2 regions of the Streptomyces sp. NPDC059832 genome follow, and region 2 is predicted to be linked to the other one. Evidence: predicted binding sites of a transcription regulator. Region 2 holds the regulator's gene; the other holds the start of a gene.
What was found. Region 2 encodes HrcA, which represses chaperone genes, less so after heat shock. Its sites were predicted from a motif close to TTNGCACTCNGNNNNNCNGAGTGCNAA; they were not measured.

Region 1 (7,519 bases), on a different contig from region 2:
CCTTGTCGAGCTCGGAGACCTTCGAGGTGATGACGTAGCCCTCGAGGCCGGCGTTCTCGGCGATCCAGCGCAGCGGCTCGACGGCGGCGCGGCGCACGACCGCGACACCGGTGGCCTCGTCGCCGGTCTTGTCGAGGTTGCCCTCCAGGACCTTGACGGCGTGGACCAGAGCGGAGCCACCACCGGAGACGATGCCCTCCTCGACCGCGGCGCGGGTCGCGGAGATGGCGTCCTCCAGACGGTGCTTCTTCTCCTTGAGCTCCACCTCGGTGGCGGCACCGACACGGATCACGCACACGCCGCCGGCCAGCTTCGCGAGGCGCTCCTGGAGCTTCTCACGGTCCCAGTCGGAGTCCGTGGCGTCGATCTCGGCCTTGATCTGGTTGACCCGGCCCTTGACGTCGCCGGGCTCGCCGCCGCCGTCCACGATCGTCGTGTCGTCCTTGGAGACGGTGACGCGGCGGGCGGTGCCCAGCACGTCCAGACCGGCCTGGTCGAGCTTGAGGCCGACCTCCTCGGCGATGACGGTCGCACCGGTGAGGGTGGCGATGTCGCCGAGCATGGCCTTGCGGCGGTCGCCGAAGCCCGGGGCCTTCACCGCGACGGCGTTGAAGGTGCCACGGATCTTGTTGACGACGAGGGTCGACAGCGCCTCGCCCTCGACGTCCTCGGCGATGATCAGCAGCGGCTTGGAGCCACCGGCCTGGATGACCTTCTCCAGCAGCGGGAGCAGCTCCTGGATCGAGCCGATCTTGCCCTGGTGGATCAGGATGTACGGGTCGTCGAGGACGGCCTCCATACGCTCCTGGTCGGTCACCATGTACGGGGACAGGTAGCCCTTGTCGAAGGCCATGCCCTCGGTGAAGTCGAGGTCCAGACCGAAGGTGTTGGACTCCTCGACGGTGATGACGCCGTCCTTGCCGACCTTGTCCATCGCGTCCGCGATGAGCTCGCCGACCTGCGGGTCCTGCGCGGAGAGCGCGGCCACGGCGGCGATGTCGGTCTTGTCGTCGATCGGGCGGGCGGTCGCGAGGAGCTCCTCGGACACGGCCTTGACCGCGGCGTCGATGCCCTTCTTGAGGGCGGCCGGGGAGGCACCGGCGGCGACGTTGCGCAGACCCTCGCGGACGAGCGCCTGGGCGAGCACGGTGGCGGTGGTCGTACCGTCACCCGCGACGTCGTTGGTCTTGGTCGCCACCTCCTTCACCAGCTGGGCACCGAGGTTCTCGTACGGGTCGTCGAGCTCGACCTCGCGCGCGATGGTGACACCGTCGTTGGTGATGGTGGGAGCGCCGAACTTCTTGTCGATGACGACGTTGCGGCCCTTGGGGCCGATCGTCACCTTGACCGTGTCGGCAAGCTTGTTGACGCCGCGCTCAAGGGCGCGACGGGCGTCCTCGTCGAACTTCAGGATCTTCGCCATGGGAGCTGAGCTTTCCTCTCGAACGAACTGCGCCCCCGACCACCCGGCTGGTTATTCGCGGGGGCCAGGGGCGCAGAACAGAAGCAAACGTGGGTGAATTACTTCTCGATGATCGCGAGCACGTCGCGAGCCGAGAGGACGAGGTACTCCTCGCCGTTGTACTTCACCTCGGTGCCGCCGTACTTGCTGTACAGCACGACGTCGCCGGTCTTGACGTCGAGCGGAAGGCGCTCGCCGTTCTCGAAGCGGCCCGGTCCCACGGCCAGGACGACGCCCTCCTGGGGCTTCTCCTTGGCGGTGTCCGGAATGACCAGGCCGGAGGCCGTGGTCTGCTCGGCGTCGAGCGGCTGGACCACAATGCGGTCCTCGAGCGGCTTGATCGCAACCTTGGTGCTGGCGGTCGACACGATCCGGTCTCCCCCTTCGGAGATCTCACGGGGTAACAGTCTTGGGGTGGCGACCAGGTCGATCCGTCGTCGCGGGTGCCGGACCTGCCAGTCGCACAGTACTGCTGGCACTCTCCAGTGGTGAGTGCCAGCACCGAGACTATGACCGGGATTAGCACTCGGTCAAGCGGAGTGCCAATTCGAGCGATCGTGGCGTCGCCGCCGCGGCGCCGGACACGACGATCGGGGCACGGTCCGGACAACAGTCCGGACGACATGGGGACAACGTCCGGACGGACCGGACCGTTCCGTACGACCGTGTGGACATGACCCGCCCCGTCTCCGCACCCGCGGCCGGACCCGGGCTCCGGACGGCGCCGTACGAGTCGCGTGCCGTGAACGGCTGCCTCGATGTGGTGCTCGGGCTGCTGCTCGTTCTCCTGGAGGGGCCGATCTGCGCGGTCGCCGCCGTCCAACCGGCCTTTTCGCGAACGGACCTCGACGGCCCGGAGACGACGGGCCCGCCGCCGATGGACTGGACACCCGTCCTCGTCCTCGGCGGGATCGCCGCGGTGGTCGGCCTGTTCGCCGTCGTGCTGATCCGCGCGAACCGGCCCTGGGCGGGGGCGATCCAGCTGCTGGCGGCGCTGCTGCTGTGCGTGGTTGCGGTGCTGGTCGGGCACGCGGACTACGGCCGCTCGCACCCGGCGCCCGCGCCCGCCCCCTCGGACGATCCCGGCCGCGCCGGCCACCAGTGCCTCAGCGGCGGCGACAACCGCGAGTGCCTGGACTCCGGCGGCTGACGGCACGAGATCACGACCATCGACCCCGGCTCGCCGTGATCACCGCGCGCCGTCGGGCCCGCCACGGGCGTCCGCGGCGGGTGGTGCACCCGCTGCGCGGCCTTGCGGCCCAGCCGTTCGATCGGGTCCACCGACTGTGCGCAGCCGGTGGTGATGAGGAGCGCACCGGCTGCCAGCAGTCCGGCCAGCAGCCGGCGCGCCTTGCTCATACGTAGTCCTCCAGCCGGGCCACGGCGTAGCCCCGGTCCGTGACGGTCTTCATGACCGCCCGGACCAGGTCGGCCATACTGCCGTCCCATTCCGCACGGCCGCGGAAGTGCGTGAGGACGATGTCGCCCGGGTGCAGGTCCTGGTCCTCCTCGCGCCACTCCATGTGGTCCGGGAACGCCTCGGCGTTCCAGAGGGGCACGGCCTCGATCCCGCAGGACTTCGCGATGCGGAGCGTGTCCCCGTTGTAGTTGCCGTACGGCGGGCGGAAGAGCCTGGGCCGCTTCCCGAACTGCTTCTCGATGATGTCCTGCTCGTCGCAGATCTCGCGCTTCTGCTCGGCGTACGAGAGGCCCGGCAGATAGGGATGGTTGAGCGTGTGGTTGTTGAGGGTGACGCCCAGCCGCTGCGCCTCGCCGAAGTACCCGTAGTTGTCGCTCACCTCGTAGTCGCTGAGGAACGCGCTGTACGGGATGTCCAGCTCGTCCATCATCTGCAACAGCTCGGGGTCCTTCTCGGAACCGTCGTCCATCGTCAGGAAGACGACGCGGTCCTTGGTCGGGACGGTGGTGAAGACCGGCGGCAGCGAGTCGTCGCCACCCTTCACCTCGAAGCCCTCGCGGGTGGTGATGCGCGGCTTCACGGCGGGCGGCCGCGGTGCGATCAGCGGCGGCCTGTCCAGCCCCCACTTCTTGGCGAGCCTCGCCCGCACGGCCGGGCCGAGCTTCGCGTTCTCATGGGCGTCACCGGGTACGCGGGCCAGGCCGGCGCCCGGTCCGGAGCCGCCCGGGTGTCCGGCGGCGGGGTTCGTGCCCGCCTCCGGGCCCGGGTTCCCGGCAGCGGGCCACTCCCGGTGCTCGGCCCCACCGCCCGCCTGCCCGCCGGACCCGGAGGCACAGCCGGAGCCGACCGCGGCGACCAGGAGCGCAGCCAGGACGGCACAGGCGGGCCGGTGCCCGCCGGGGCCACGTCTCCGTTCGGGATGAGGCATACCCGATCCACGCCACTTCGTGGTCATTTTTCCCTTTTGCCGTACAAGCTGCATGGCGTCGCATCCTGCCAGCACGTGATCGGCCTCCCGGCCCGACACCGCCACCGGGCCCGCCGGTCTACCCGGCTGGCTCACAATGGGGCGGGTGAACGCTCTCGCCCCGAACGACCCGTCCGCCGCCGACGACCGGTCCGACGCCCCCGACCCGCTCGCCGCCTTCCTGGCCCTGCGCACCCCCGAGGGCGCCGCGCTCCTGGAGGAGCTGCGGTCGTACGACCCCGCCCAGGAACTCGCCACCGCCACCCGGCTGCGCCGCAGCCACCCGGCCGCCCTGGTGTCCGCGGCGCTGGGACAGGCGCGGCTGCGGCAGCGGGCGGTGGCGAAGTTCGGCGCCGAGGACGCGTACCGGATGTTCTTCACGCCGAACGGCGTCGAGCAGGCGACCCGCACCTCGGTGGCCACCCATCGCGCGCGGCGGTTCGCGGAGGCGGGCGGGGTGCGCGGCGTCGCCGACCTCTGCTGCGGGATCGGCGGCGACGCCATCGCGCTCGCACGGGCGGGCATCTCCGTGCTCGCCGTGGACCGCGACCCGCTGACCGCCGAGGTGGCCCGCGCCAACGCCGCCGCGCTGGGCCTGGACGGTCTGATCGAGGTGCGGTGCGCCGATGTCGCCGACATCGACACCTCGCCCTACGACGCGGTCTTCGTCGACCCGGCCCGGCGCGGCGGCAGGGGCAGGATCTTCGACCCCGAGGCGTACTCGCCGCCGCTCTCCTGGGCGACCGGCGCCGCGCTCGCGGCCCCCCGCGCCGCGCTGAAGATCGCTCCGGGCATCCCGCACGAGGCGATCCCGGCGCAGGCGGAGGCGGAGTGGATCTCGGACGGCGGCGACGTGAAGGAGGCGGTGCTCTGGTTCGGCGAGGGCTTCGCGGCCGGTTCGTACCGCGCCACCGTGCTCCCGGCCGGGGCCACGCTGTGGTCCGGGGCCCCGCTGCCCGCCCCGCCCGTCGGCCCGGTCGGCCGCTATCTGTACGAGCCGGACGGCGCCGTCATCCGCGCCCATCTGGTCGCCGACATCGTCGCGCGGTGCGAGGGCCGGCTGGTCGACGAGACCATCGCGTACGTCACGAGCGACCGGCGGTACGAGTCCCCGTACACCTCCGGGTACGAGATCACCGACCGGCTGCCGTTCAACATGAAGAAGCTGAAGGCGCTGCTGCGGGAGCGGAAGGTGGGCGTCCTGACCGTCAAGAAGCGCGGTTCGGCGGTCGAACCGGAGGAGTTGCGCCGCCGGATGAAGCTCCAGGGGCCGAACTCCGCGACGGTCTTCCTGACCCGGGTGGCCGGAGCACCGACGATGCTGATCGGCCACCCGCTGACCGGCCCGGCCTGACCTGGCCGACGGCCGTCAGGCGAGGTCGGTCAGGTCGTCCGCGTACACCTGCGAGAGGGGCTGAGGGCCCACGTACTGCTGGCAGTTGCACTGCCCGGACTCGAAGCGGACCGGCTTCTTGGTCTCGTCCCAGGCCGTCGGCACCTCGATCCGCTCATGGCACTTGCCCTGCTTGTCGTGCTTGGCGAGATGGTGCGTGCAGCCGCAGACCGGCTCCGGCGGCCTGTTCGCCGCGTCGAGGGCCAGCCGCTCCCGCTTGGACGCCTCAAGCAGTTCCAGCTTGCGGTCGTGCCGATTGCGCAGCGCCGTACGGACGTTGTCGACGGCCCATCCGAAGCCGCCCGTCCAGAAGATGATGAGCACCCACCAGTACCACTCCATGTCGCCCTCCCCCTGCGTGACCCATGTATCGGGTCAGGATAGGTCCGGGGTCAGCGGTGGGCGCCGCCTCCGACGGAGAACAGCGGTTCCGGGGCGCGCGCCCCGGCCAGTACGCGCAGCACCCAGCGCCGGTGGGCGAACGCCTTGACGAGGCCGATCAGTCCGACGATCCAGCCGGTCAGCCCGAGCCCCATGACCAGGACGGCCAGGCCGTAGGCGTTTCCGTCCAGCACGCCACTGGCCGGGACGGCGAAGCAGGTGTACAGCCCGGCCGCGCAGAGCGCGAAGGACATCAGCAGCCAGGCGAGGGAGGCGCCCGGCATCCGCAGTGCCGCGTCGCGTACCGGATCGCGGTCCAAGCCGCCCCAGGCGTCGAGCAGCCGGCGGATCCTGCGGTCGCGGCGCAGGCCCATGACGACGAGGACGACCGCGGGCACCACGCAGCCGACGCCCATGGCGGCGAGGACCACACCGATCGCGGCGCTGATGACGTCGTACGACTCCTCGAAGGTGATCAGCGCCGTGCCCAGCAGCAGCCAGCCGAGCGCGCAGAGCGCTCCCCAGAGCCACAGCATCGCCAGCCGGCCCGGTGAGACATGCGCCTTCACCAACGAGCCGAGGACCGCGGCCCGGTCGGTCAGCAGGGCCTCCCGGTCGGGCCAGGAACGTATCTCCACGGGCGGTGGCGGTGGCGGCAGTTGTGAGCGGCGGGACATGGAACAGACCCTACCGACCGCGCGGGCCGGCTCATGCGTTGCGCAGCGCCTCCAGGTCCAGCTTGCGCATGCCCATCATCGCCTTCATGGCCCGCGCGGCCCTGGCCGGGTCCGGGTCGGACAGCGCCTCGTCGAACCCGTGGGGAACGAGCTGCCAGGACAGGCCGTACCTGTCCTTGAGCCAGCCGCACTGCCCCTCCTCACCGTCCTTGGTGAACTCGTCCCACAGGGTGTCCACCTCCTCCTGCGAGGCGCAGTCCACCGACAGCGAGATCGCCTCGGTGAAGGGGAACTGCGGGCCGCCGTTGAGCGCGGTGTACTCCTGGCCGGCCAGCCGGAACTGGACGGTCATGACCGATCCCGTCCTGCCCGGCGCGGCCTCGGGGTAGTACGTCGTCCTCAGCACCTTCGAGTCGCCGCCGAAGACGGACACGTAGTACTTCGCGGCTTCCTCGGCCTGGGTGTCGAACCACAGGAAGGTCGTGATCTTCTGCATGGTCTGCTCCTGTCGGGTGGCGCGGAAGGCTGTGCAGGGTAGACCTGTCCGGCGGCCGGAACTCATCGGCCGTCGCGGTCCGGATGCCCGGCGCGGTCCAGGAGCATCGCCCGTTCCCGTTCGTTGCGGGTCAGCCCGGCCGCCCGTACGAACTCCGCCCGCGCCTCGTCCGTGCGCCCCGTCCTGGCCAGCAGGTCCCCGCGGACGCTGGGCAGCAGGTGGTAGTCCTTGAGCGCCGGGTCGTCCGCCAGCGCGTCGACCAGGGCGAGGCCGGCTTCCGGGCCCCGCGCCATCGAGACCGCCACGGCCCGGTTCAGTTGGACGACCGGGGACGGCGTGATCGCGGCGAGGCGGTCGTAGAGGGCGGAGATGGTGGTCCAGTCGGTGTCCTCGTACGTCACCGCCCGCGCGTGGCACGCGGCAACAGCGGCCTGCACGGTGTACGGGCCGAGCCCGGCGCCCTCCTCGGTCGCCGCCACGGCCCGCTCCAGGGCGGCGATTCCGCGCCGGATCAGCAGGCGGTCCCAGCGGGCCCGGTTCTGGTCGGCGAGCAGCACCGGCGCACCGTCCGGCCCGGTCCTGGCGGCGGTGCGCGAGGCCTGGAGCTCCAGCAGTGCGGCCAGTCCGTGGACCTCGGGCTCCTGCTCCATCAGGCCGGCGAGCACCCGGGCCAGCCGCAGCGCGTCCTCGCAGAGCGCCGGGCGCAGCCAGTCGTCGCCCGCG
Region 2 (7,519 bases):
GAACGTGAAGCACCCGGGCGCGTACGCCCAGGCGCTGGCCGAGGGGCGGTCGCCGGGGGCCGGACGCGAGATCCTCTCCGAGGAGGACCGGCGGGTCGAGCGGATCCTGCTGGAGCTCCGGCTCGCGGACGGCTGTCCCCTCGGCATCCTGGCCACGGCCGGGCTGGCCGCTTCCCGCCGCGCCCTGGCGGACGGCCTCCTGGAGCCCGGCCCGTACGAGCGGGGGCGGGCGGTGCTGACGTTGCGGGGGCGGTTGCTGGCGGACGCGGTGGTGCGGGACCTGGTGGACTGAGGGCCGGGGCCGGGGCCGGGGGCGTGGACCGGCGGGCTACTGCGTCGGCGCCGTCACGAAGTCGATCAGGTGCTCCACCGAACCCAGCAGGGCCGGCTCCAGGTCCCGGTACGAGTGGACCGTGGCCAGGATCCGCTGCCAGGCCGCGCCGGTGTTCTCCGGCCAGCCGAGCGCGCGGCACACGCCCGTCTTCCAGTCCTGGCCGCGCGGGACCACCGGCCAGGCCGTGATGCCCGCGGAGGACGGCTTCACGGCCTCCCACACGTCGATGTAGGGGTGGCCGACCACCAGCACGTTCGCGTCCGAGACCTGAGCGGCGATCCGGGACTCCTTGGAGCCGGGCACCAGGTGGTCGACCAGGACGCCCAGCCTGGCGTCCGGACCGGGGGAGAACTCGCGCACGATGGCGGGGAGGTCGTCGATGCCCTCCAGGTATTCGACGACCACGCCCTCGATCCGCAGGTCGTCGCCCCAGACCCGCTCGACCAGCTCCGCGTCGTGCCGGCCCTCCACATAGATCCGTCCCGCCCGCGCGACCCGGGCGCGCGCCCCGGGGACCGCGACCGAACCCGAGGCCGTACGGGCGGGGCGCACCGGAGCGGCGGCCGAGGGGCGTACGAGCGTGACCACCCGGCCCTCCAGCAGGAAGCCCCGCGGTTCCATCGGGAACACCCGGTGCTTGCCGAAGCGGTCCTCCAGGGTCACCGTCGGACCCTGGGCCGTTTTTTCGCAGCGGATCACCGCACCGCAGAATCCGGTGGCGACCTCCTCCACGACCAGATCGGGTTCGGCGGGGACCTCGGGAACGGGGGCGGACCTCTTCCACGGCGGGGTCAGGTCCGGCTGGTAGCTGCGCATCGGACGACGATAGGACGACTGGGGCCTGTCCGGCGGATCAGGGTCGGACAGGGCGCGGCGGCTGGTGCGGTGCATCGCAAGGCGCCGGAGCGTCTTGACAGCGGAGCCATCCGGACGTTTCGGCAACGCCGCGAGGCGCCGTGCCAGGCGTCGCGCCCCGGGCATGATCCGCCGGGCAGGCCCTGAGCGTCACGACACGCCGAAGCGTACGGCCAGTTGTTCGCGCTGTTCCCGTACGAACGCCGCGTTCACCACCGCCCCGTGCCCCGGCACGTACACCGCGTCCTCGCCGCCCAGCGCCAGCAGCCGGTCCAGCGAGGCCGGCCAGCGGGACGGGAACGCGTCCCGGCCCGCCTGCGGCTCGCCGGACTCCTCGACCAGGTCGCCGCAGAGCACGATCGTGGGGGAGCCGGGGACGACCGCCACGAGGTCGTGGCTGCTGTGTGCGGGGCCCACGTCGGCCAGCAGCACCTCGCGCCCGCCGCCCAGATCGAGCGTCCGCTCGCCGCACACCTGGTGCCGCGGCACCACCAGCGCGCCGACGGCCTCCGCCGCGTCGTGCTCGCCGACTCCGTGGCGCACCGCCGAGCTGTGCAAATCGTCCGCCGCCCGCTCCAGCAGCTCCGCCATGCCGACCGCCCCGTACACCTCGGCGCCGGAGAACGCGGCGGTGCCCAGGACGTGGTCGAAATGGGGATGGCTGAGTGCGATATGCGTCACCCTCCGGCCGAGCAGAGCCTGGGCCTGGGACCGCACCTCGGCACCCTCACGGAGCGTCGATCCGGTGTCGTAGAGGAGCACTCCGTCCGTTCCGACCACCAGTGCGACGGTCGCGTCCCACCCGGGAAGGCGCCGCCGGCCCACTCCGTGACCGAGTCGCTCCCATCCGAACTCTTCCCAAGAGGCATCCATACCGGGACGCTATCGGCAAACGACCTGCACGGTCTCGCGGTAGCGTGGCCGGTCGCCCTTGCTAGGCCCCCACTCGGCCGCCGTACACTGGCCGGGGGGTTGCTGGCACTCGCGTTGACCGAGTGCCAAGCGGATTCCTGGGCACAGGAACAGGAACGACCCGAGAACCACGAGGAAACACAGCTGGAGGTGTGCGCGATGCTCAGCGAACGCAGACTCGAAGTGCTTCGCGCCATCGTCCAGGACTATGTCGGCACGGAGGAGCCCGTCGGCTCCAAGGCGCTCACCGAGCGGCACAAGCTGGGGGTCTCCCCGGCGACCGTCCGCAACGACATGGCGGTGCTGGAGGACGAGGGCTTCATCGCCCAGCCCCACACCAGTGCCGGACGCATCCCGACGGACAAGGGCTACCGGCTCTTCGTCGACAGGCTCGCGGGGGTCAAGCCCCTCTCGTCGCCGGAGCGCCGCGCCATTCACAATTTCCTCGACGGCGCGGTCGACCTCGACGACGTCGTGGGCCGCACCGTACGGCTGCTCGCGCAGCTGACCCGGCAGGTCGCCATCGTGCAGTACCCCTCGCTGACCCGGTCGACGGTGCGGCATGTGGAGCTGCTGTCGCTGGCAGCCGCCCGGCTGATGCTCGTGCTGATCACGGACACCGGCCGGGTCGAACAGCGCATGATCGACTGCCCCGCCCCGTTCGGCGAGACCTCTCTCGCCGATCTGCGGGCCCGGCTCAACAGCCGGGTCGTCGGACGCCGTTTCGCGGACGTCCCGCAGCTGGTGCAGGATCTGCCGGAATCCTTCGAGAGCGAGGACCGGGGAACCGTGTCCACCGTGCTCTCCACCCTGCTCGAAACCCTCGTCGAGGAGACGGAGGAGCGGCTGATGATCGGCGGCACCTCCAACCTCACCCGCTTCGGGCACGACTTCCCTGTGATGATCCGGCCGGTGCTGGAGGCACTGGAGGAGCAGGTCGTGCTGCTGAAGCTGCTCGGCGAGGCCAAGGACTCGGGCATGACCGTACGTATCGGGCACGAGAACGCCCACGAGGGGCTCAACTCCACGTCCGTCGTCGCGGTCGGCTACGGTTCGGGCGACGAGGCAGTCGCCAAACTCGGCGTGGTCGGACCGACCCGCATGGACTACCCCGGAACGATGGGAGCGGTACGCGCAGTGGCACGTTACGTCGGACAGATCCTGGCGGAGTCGTAAGTGGCCACGGACTACTACGCCGTACTCGGCGTACGCCGCGACGCATCCCAGGACGAGATCAAGAAGGCATTCCGTCGGCTCGCCCGCGAGCTGCACCCGGATGTCAACCCCGATCCGAAGACCCAGGAGCGGTTCAAGGAGATCAACGCCGCCTACGAGGTGCTGTCGGACCCGCAGAAGAAGCAGGTCTACGACCTCGGCGGCGACCCGCTGTCCGCCTCCGGCGGCGCGGGCGCGGGCGGATTCGGACAGGGCGGCTTCGGCAACTTCTCCGACATCATGGACGCGTTCTTCGGTACGTCGTCGCAGCGCGGACCCCGTTCGCGCACCCGGCGCGGCCAGGACGCGATGATCCGGCTGGAGATCGATCTCGCCGAGGCCGCGTTCGGCACCACCAAGGACATCCAGGTCGACACGGCCGTCGTCTGTACGACCTGCAGCGGCGAGGGTGCCGCACCCGGCACCTCCGCCCAGACCTGTGACATGTGCCGCGGCCGCGGCGAGGTCTCCCAGGTCACCCGGTCCTTCCTCGGCCAGGTCATGACCTCGCGGCCCTGCCCGCAGTGCCAGGGCTTCGGCACGGTCGTGCCGACCCCGTGCCCGGAGTGCGCCGGCGACGGCCGCATCCGGTCGCGCCGCACGCTCACCGTGAAGATCCCCGCCGGCGTCGACAACGGCACCCGCATCCAGCTCGCGGGCGAGGGAGAGGTCGGCCCCGGCGGCGGCCCGGCCGGCGACCTGTACGTGGAGATCCACGAGCTCTCGCACGCGGTGTTCCAGCGCCGTGGCGACGATCTGCACTGCACGGTCACCATCCCCATGACGGCGGGCGCGCTCGGCACCAAGGTGCCGCTGGAGACGCTCGACGGCCTGGAGGAGGTCGACATCCGGCCGGGCACCCAGTCCGGCCAGTCGGTCCCGCTGCACGGACGCGGCATCACGCACCTGCGGGGCGGCGGGCGCGGCGATCTGATCGTGCACGTCGAGGTGATGACCCCGACGAAGCTGGACCCGGACCAGGAGCGACTGCTGCGGGACCTGGCGAAGCTGCGCGGCGAGGAGCGGCCCACCGGCCAGTTCCAGCCCGGCCAGCAGGGGCTGTTCTCCCGGCTGAAGGACGCCTTCAACGGCCGCTGACCGACCCGGCACACCGTTCCCGGACGCCGGACGGGCCCGCTCGACGGGCCCGTCCGGCGTTTGAGTACAAAGCGGACCCCGTCCCGCACACACCGGGCCGCGCGGGACGTGACACGATGCGGTCATGTCATCCGCGTTGACCGATCTCTGCCGGTATCCGATCGTGCAGGCCCCGATGGCGGGGGGCACGTCCTCCCCGCAGCTCGTCGCCGCCGTCTCTGAGGCGGGCGGGCTCGGTTTTCTCGCCGCCGGGTACAAGACGGCGGACGGCATGTACAACGAGATCAAACAGCTGCGAGGGCTGACCGGTCAGCCCTTCGGCGTCAATCTCTTCATGCCGCAGCCGGCGCTCGCCGACCCGAGCGCCGTCGAGGTGTACCGGCACCAGCTCGCGGGCGAGGCCGCCTGGTACGAGACCCCGCTCGGCGACCCGGACGCCAGCGGCGGCGACGACAACTACGACGCCAAACTGGCGATCCTCCTGGAGGACCCGGTCCCGGCCGTCTCGTTCACCTTCGGCTGCCCGACCCGCGACACCCTCGACGCGTTCGCCGGCGTCGGCACGTACACCGTCGTGACGGTCACCACGCCCGAGGAGGCCCAGACCGCCCAGTGGGCGGGCGCCGACGCGGTCTGCGTCCAGGGCATCGAGGCGGGCGGCCACCAGTCCACCCACCGCGACGACCCACAGGCCGACGGCGCCGGGATCGGGCTGCTCTCGCTGGTGTCCCAGGTCCGCGAGACCGTCCAGATACCGATCGTCGCCACGGGCGGGCTGATGCGCGGGTCCCAGATCGCCGCGGTGCTCGCCGCGGGCGCGGAGGCGGCGCAGCTCGGTACGGCGTTCCTCGTCTGCCCCGAGTCCGGGGCGAGTCCGCTGCACAAGCAGGCGCTGACCAACCCGCTGTTCGTACGGACCGCCCTGACCCGGGCGTTCTCCGGCCGCCCGGCCCGCGGCCTGGTCAACCGGTTCATGCGCGAGCACGGCCCGTACGCCCCCGCGGCCTACCCGCAGGTCCACTATCTGACCGCCGGACTGCGCAAGGCGGCGGCGAAGGCCGGGGACGCGCAGGGCATGGCCCTGTGGGCGGGCCAGGGGCACCGGATGGCACGCGAGCTGCCGGCCGGCCGGCTGGTCCGGCTGCTCGCCGAAGAACTGGATGCCGCACGGACGGCAGTGAGCACAGGGAGTACGCAGTGACCGCACCGGTCTTCGTCGTCGAACAGGTCCCCGGCGGGCCCGAGTTCGTCCTGGAGGGGCCCGAGGGCCGGCACGCCGTGTCGGTGAAGCGGCTGCGCGCCGGTGAGGACGTCGTGCTCACCGACGGGCGCGGCCACTGGACGGAAGGCATCGTCCTGGCCGCCGAGGGCAAGGACCGGCTCGTCGTCACCGATCTGACCGGGATCCGGGAGGAGCCCCGGCCCGCTCCCCGCATCACCGTCGTCCAGGCCCTGCCCAAGGGCGACCGCGGCGAGGTCGCCGTGGAGACGATGACGGAGACCGGTGTCGACGCGGTCGTGCCCTGGCAGGCAGCGCGCTGCATCACGCAGTGGAAGGGCGACCGCGGCCTCAAGTCCCTGGCGAAGTGGCGCAACACCGCCCGGGAGGCGGGCAAGCAGTCCCGGCGGGTGCGCTTCCCCGATGTGGCCGACGTGATGACGACCAAACAGGTCGCCGCGCTCGTCGCCACGGCGGACTTCGCCGCCGTCCTGCACGAGGACCGGGGGCACAACAGTGAGCCGCTGGCCACCGTCCGGCTCCCCGCCGAGGGCGAGATCGTGCTGGTCGTCGGCCCCGAGGGCGGTGTGTCGCCGGACGAGCTGGCGGTCTTCGCCGCGGCGGGTGCCCGGACCTGCCGGCTCGGGGCGAGCGTCCTGCGCACCTCGACGGCGGGCACGGCGGCGACGGCACTGCTGCTGGGGCGCACCGGCCGCTGGTCGTGAGCCCCGTCGTGAGCCCGCTACGCGCCCCGTCGCACGCGCCGGAGCCGCCCGCGGTTTTGGCCGCAAGCCGTCTACCGCTGCACGGGCGAACGGTGGGAAGCTGCCCGTATGGGGACATCAAGGGCATGGGGTCAGGGAAGAGATCGGCGCTTTCTGGCCGTGTCCGCACTCGTGGTCGCGGCGGTCGCGGGTGCCGTCGCCTGTGAGCCCGCCAGCGGGCTGAACTCCGCATCCATCGCCGTGACCACCGACCGGGTCGGCACCGGCGCACTGGAGCGCAACGGGGTCGACGTGCAATGGCTGAACTGCACCGCCGGAGTCGACGGGGACCGGACCGTGGGCGCGTCGCCCGCCGCGTCCGCACGCCGGATCGCGGACGTCGACTGCACCGGCAAGTCCGCGAAGGGCGAGGCCATCACCCTCACCGGCAAGGTCACCCAGGAGCTCGGCGGGCGGTGCGTGCGGGGGGACCTGACCGCGAAGACCGGCGGGAAGGCCGTCTTCCGGGCGGATGTGCTCGGCAACTGCGACGCCGTCCCCTCGACCGCCGGGTGGAATCCACCGCCGCCGGCCGGCGGCGGTTCCGGCGTCCGGCCGGCGGTCACCGTCACGGTGACGGTGACCGAAACGCCCATGAGCAAGTGAGTCGGTCCGGCGCGCGGCGGCCCGTCGGACTCCGGCCAACCCGGTTACGCACAGCATGGTCGCGGCCTAGGGTGATCGATGTGACGCAGCCTGCCTACCTCCGATACCCCCATGTCCAGGGCGATTCGATCGCCTTCACCGCCGAGGACGATGTCTGGCTGGCGCCGCTGGACGGCGGCCGAGCCTGGCGCGTCAGTGCCGACAACCGGCCTGTCACCCATCCACGGATATCGCCCGACGGAACCCGGGTCGCCTGGACGTCCACCCGGGACGGGGCACCCGAGGTACACATCGCGCCTGCCGACGGCGGCCCCTCCCGGCGGCTCACCTACTGGGGCGACGCGCGGACCGCCGTCCACGGCTGGACGCCCGGGGGCGAGGTGCTGGCCATCAGCGCCCAGGGGCAGGCATCGCTCCGGCGCACCTGGGCCAGGGCCGTCCCGGTCGACGGCGGACCCGCACGGACCCTGCCGTACGGGCCGGTCGGTTCCGTCGCGTACGGGCCCGGCGGCCGGG

Region 1: the regulator HrcA is predicted to act here: its motif matches at 1,982-2,008, upstream of groES (co-chaperone GroES).

Annotation. Positions count from the first base shown of each region.
Region 1 covers NZ_JBHWIY010000003.1:254,388-261,906, forward strand. Annotated here, with positions in the region: gene groL (chaperonin GroEL) at 1-1,423, opposite strand, end outside; gene groES (co-chaperone GroES) at 1,522-1,830, opposite strand; gene ACFV8T_RS06300 (DUF6234 family protein) at 2,136-2,612, shown strand; gene ACFV8T_RS06305 (polysaccharide deacetylase family protein) at 2,818-3,810, opposite strand; gene ACFV8T_RS06310 (methyltransferase domain-containing protein) at 3,947-5,203, shown strand; gene ACFV8T_RS06315 (hypothetical protein) at 5,219-5,584, opposite strand; gene ACFV8T_RS06320 (hypothetical protein) at 5,635-6,300, opposite strand; gene ACFV8T_RS06325 (VOC family protein) at 6,332-6,796, opposite strand; gene ACFV8T_RS06330 (RNA polymerase sigma factor) at 6,859-7,519, opposite strand, start outside.
Region 2 covers NZ_JBHWIY010000002.1:571,955-579,473, forward strand. Annotated here, with positions in the region: gene hemW (radical SAM family heme chaperone HemW) at 1-292, shown strand, start outside; gene ACFV8T_RS04915 (DUF3097 domain-containing protein) at 329-1,150, opposite strand; gene ACFV8T_RS04920 (MBL fold metallo-hydrolase) at 1,340-2,062, opposite strand; gene hrcA (heat-inducible transcriptional repressor HrcA) at 2,261-3,277, shown strand; gene dnaJ (molecular chaperone DnaJ) at 3,278-4,414, shown strand; gene ACFV8T_RS04935 (nitronate monooxygenase) at 4,539-5,615, shown strand; gene ACFV8T_RS04940 (16S rRNA (uracil(1498)-N(3))-methyltransferase) at 5,612-6,358, shown strand; gene ACFV8T_RS04945 (hypothetical protein) at 6,518-7,003, shown strand; gene ACFV8T_RS04950 (S41 family peptidase) at 7,084-7,519, shown strand, end outside.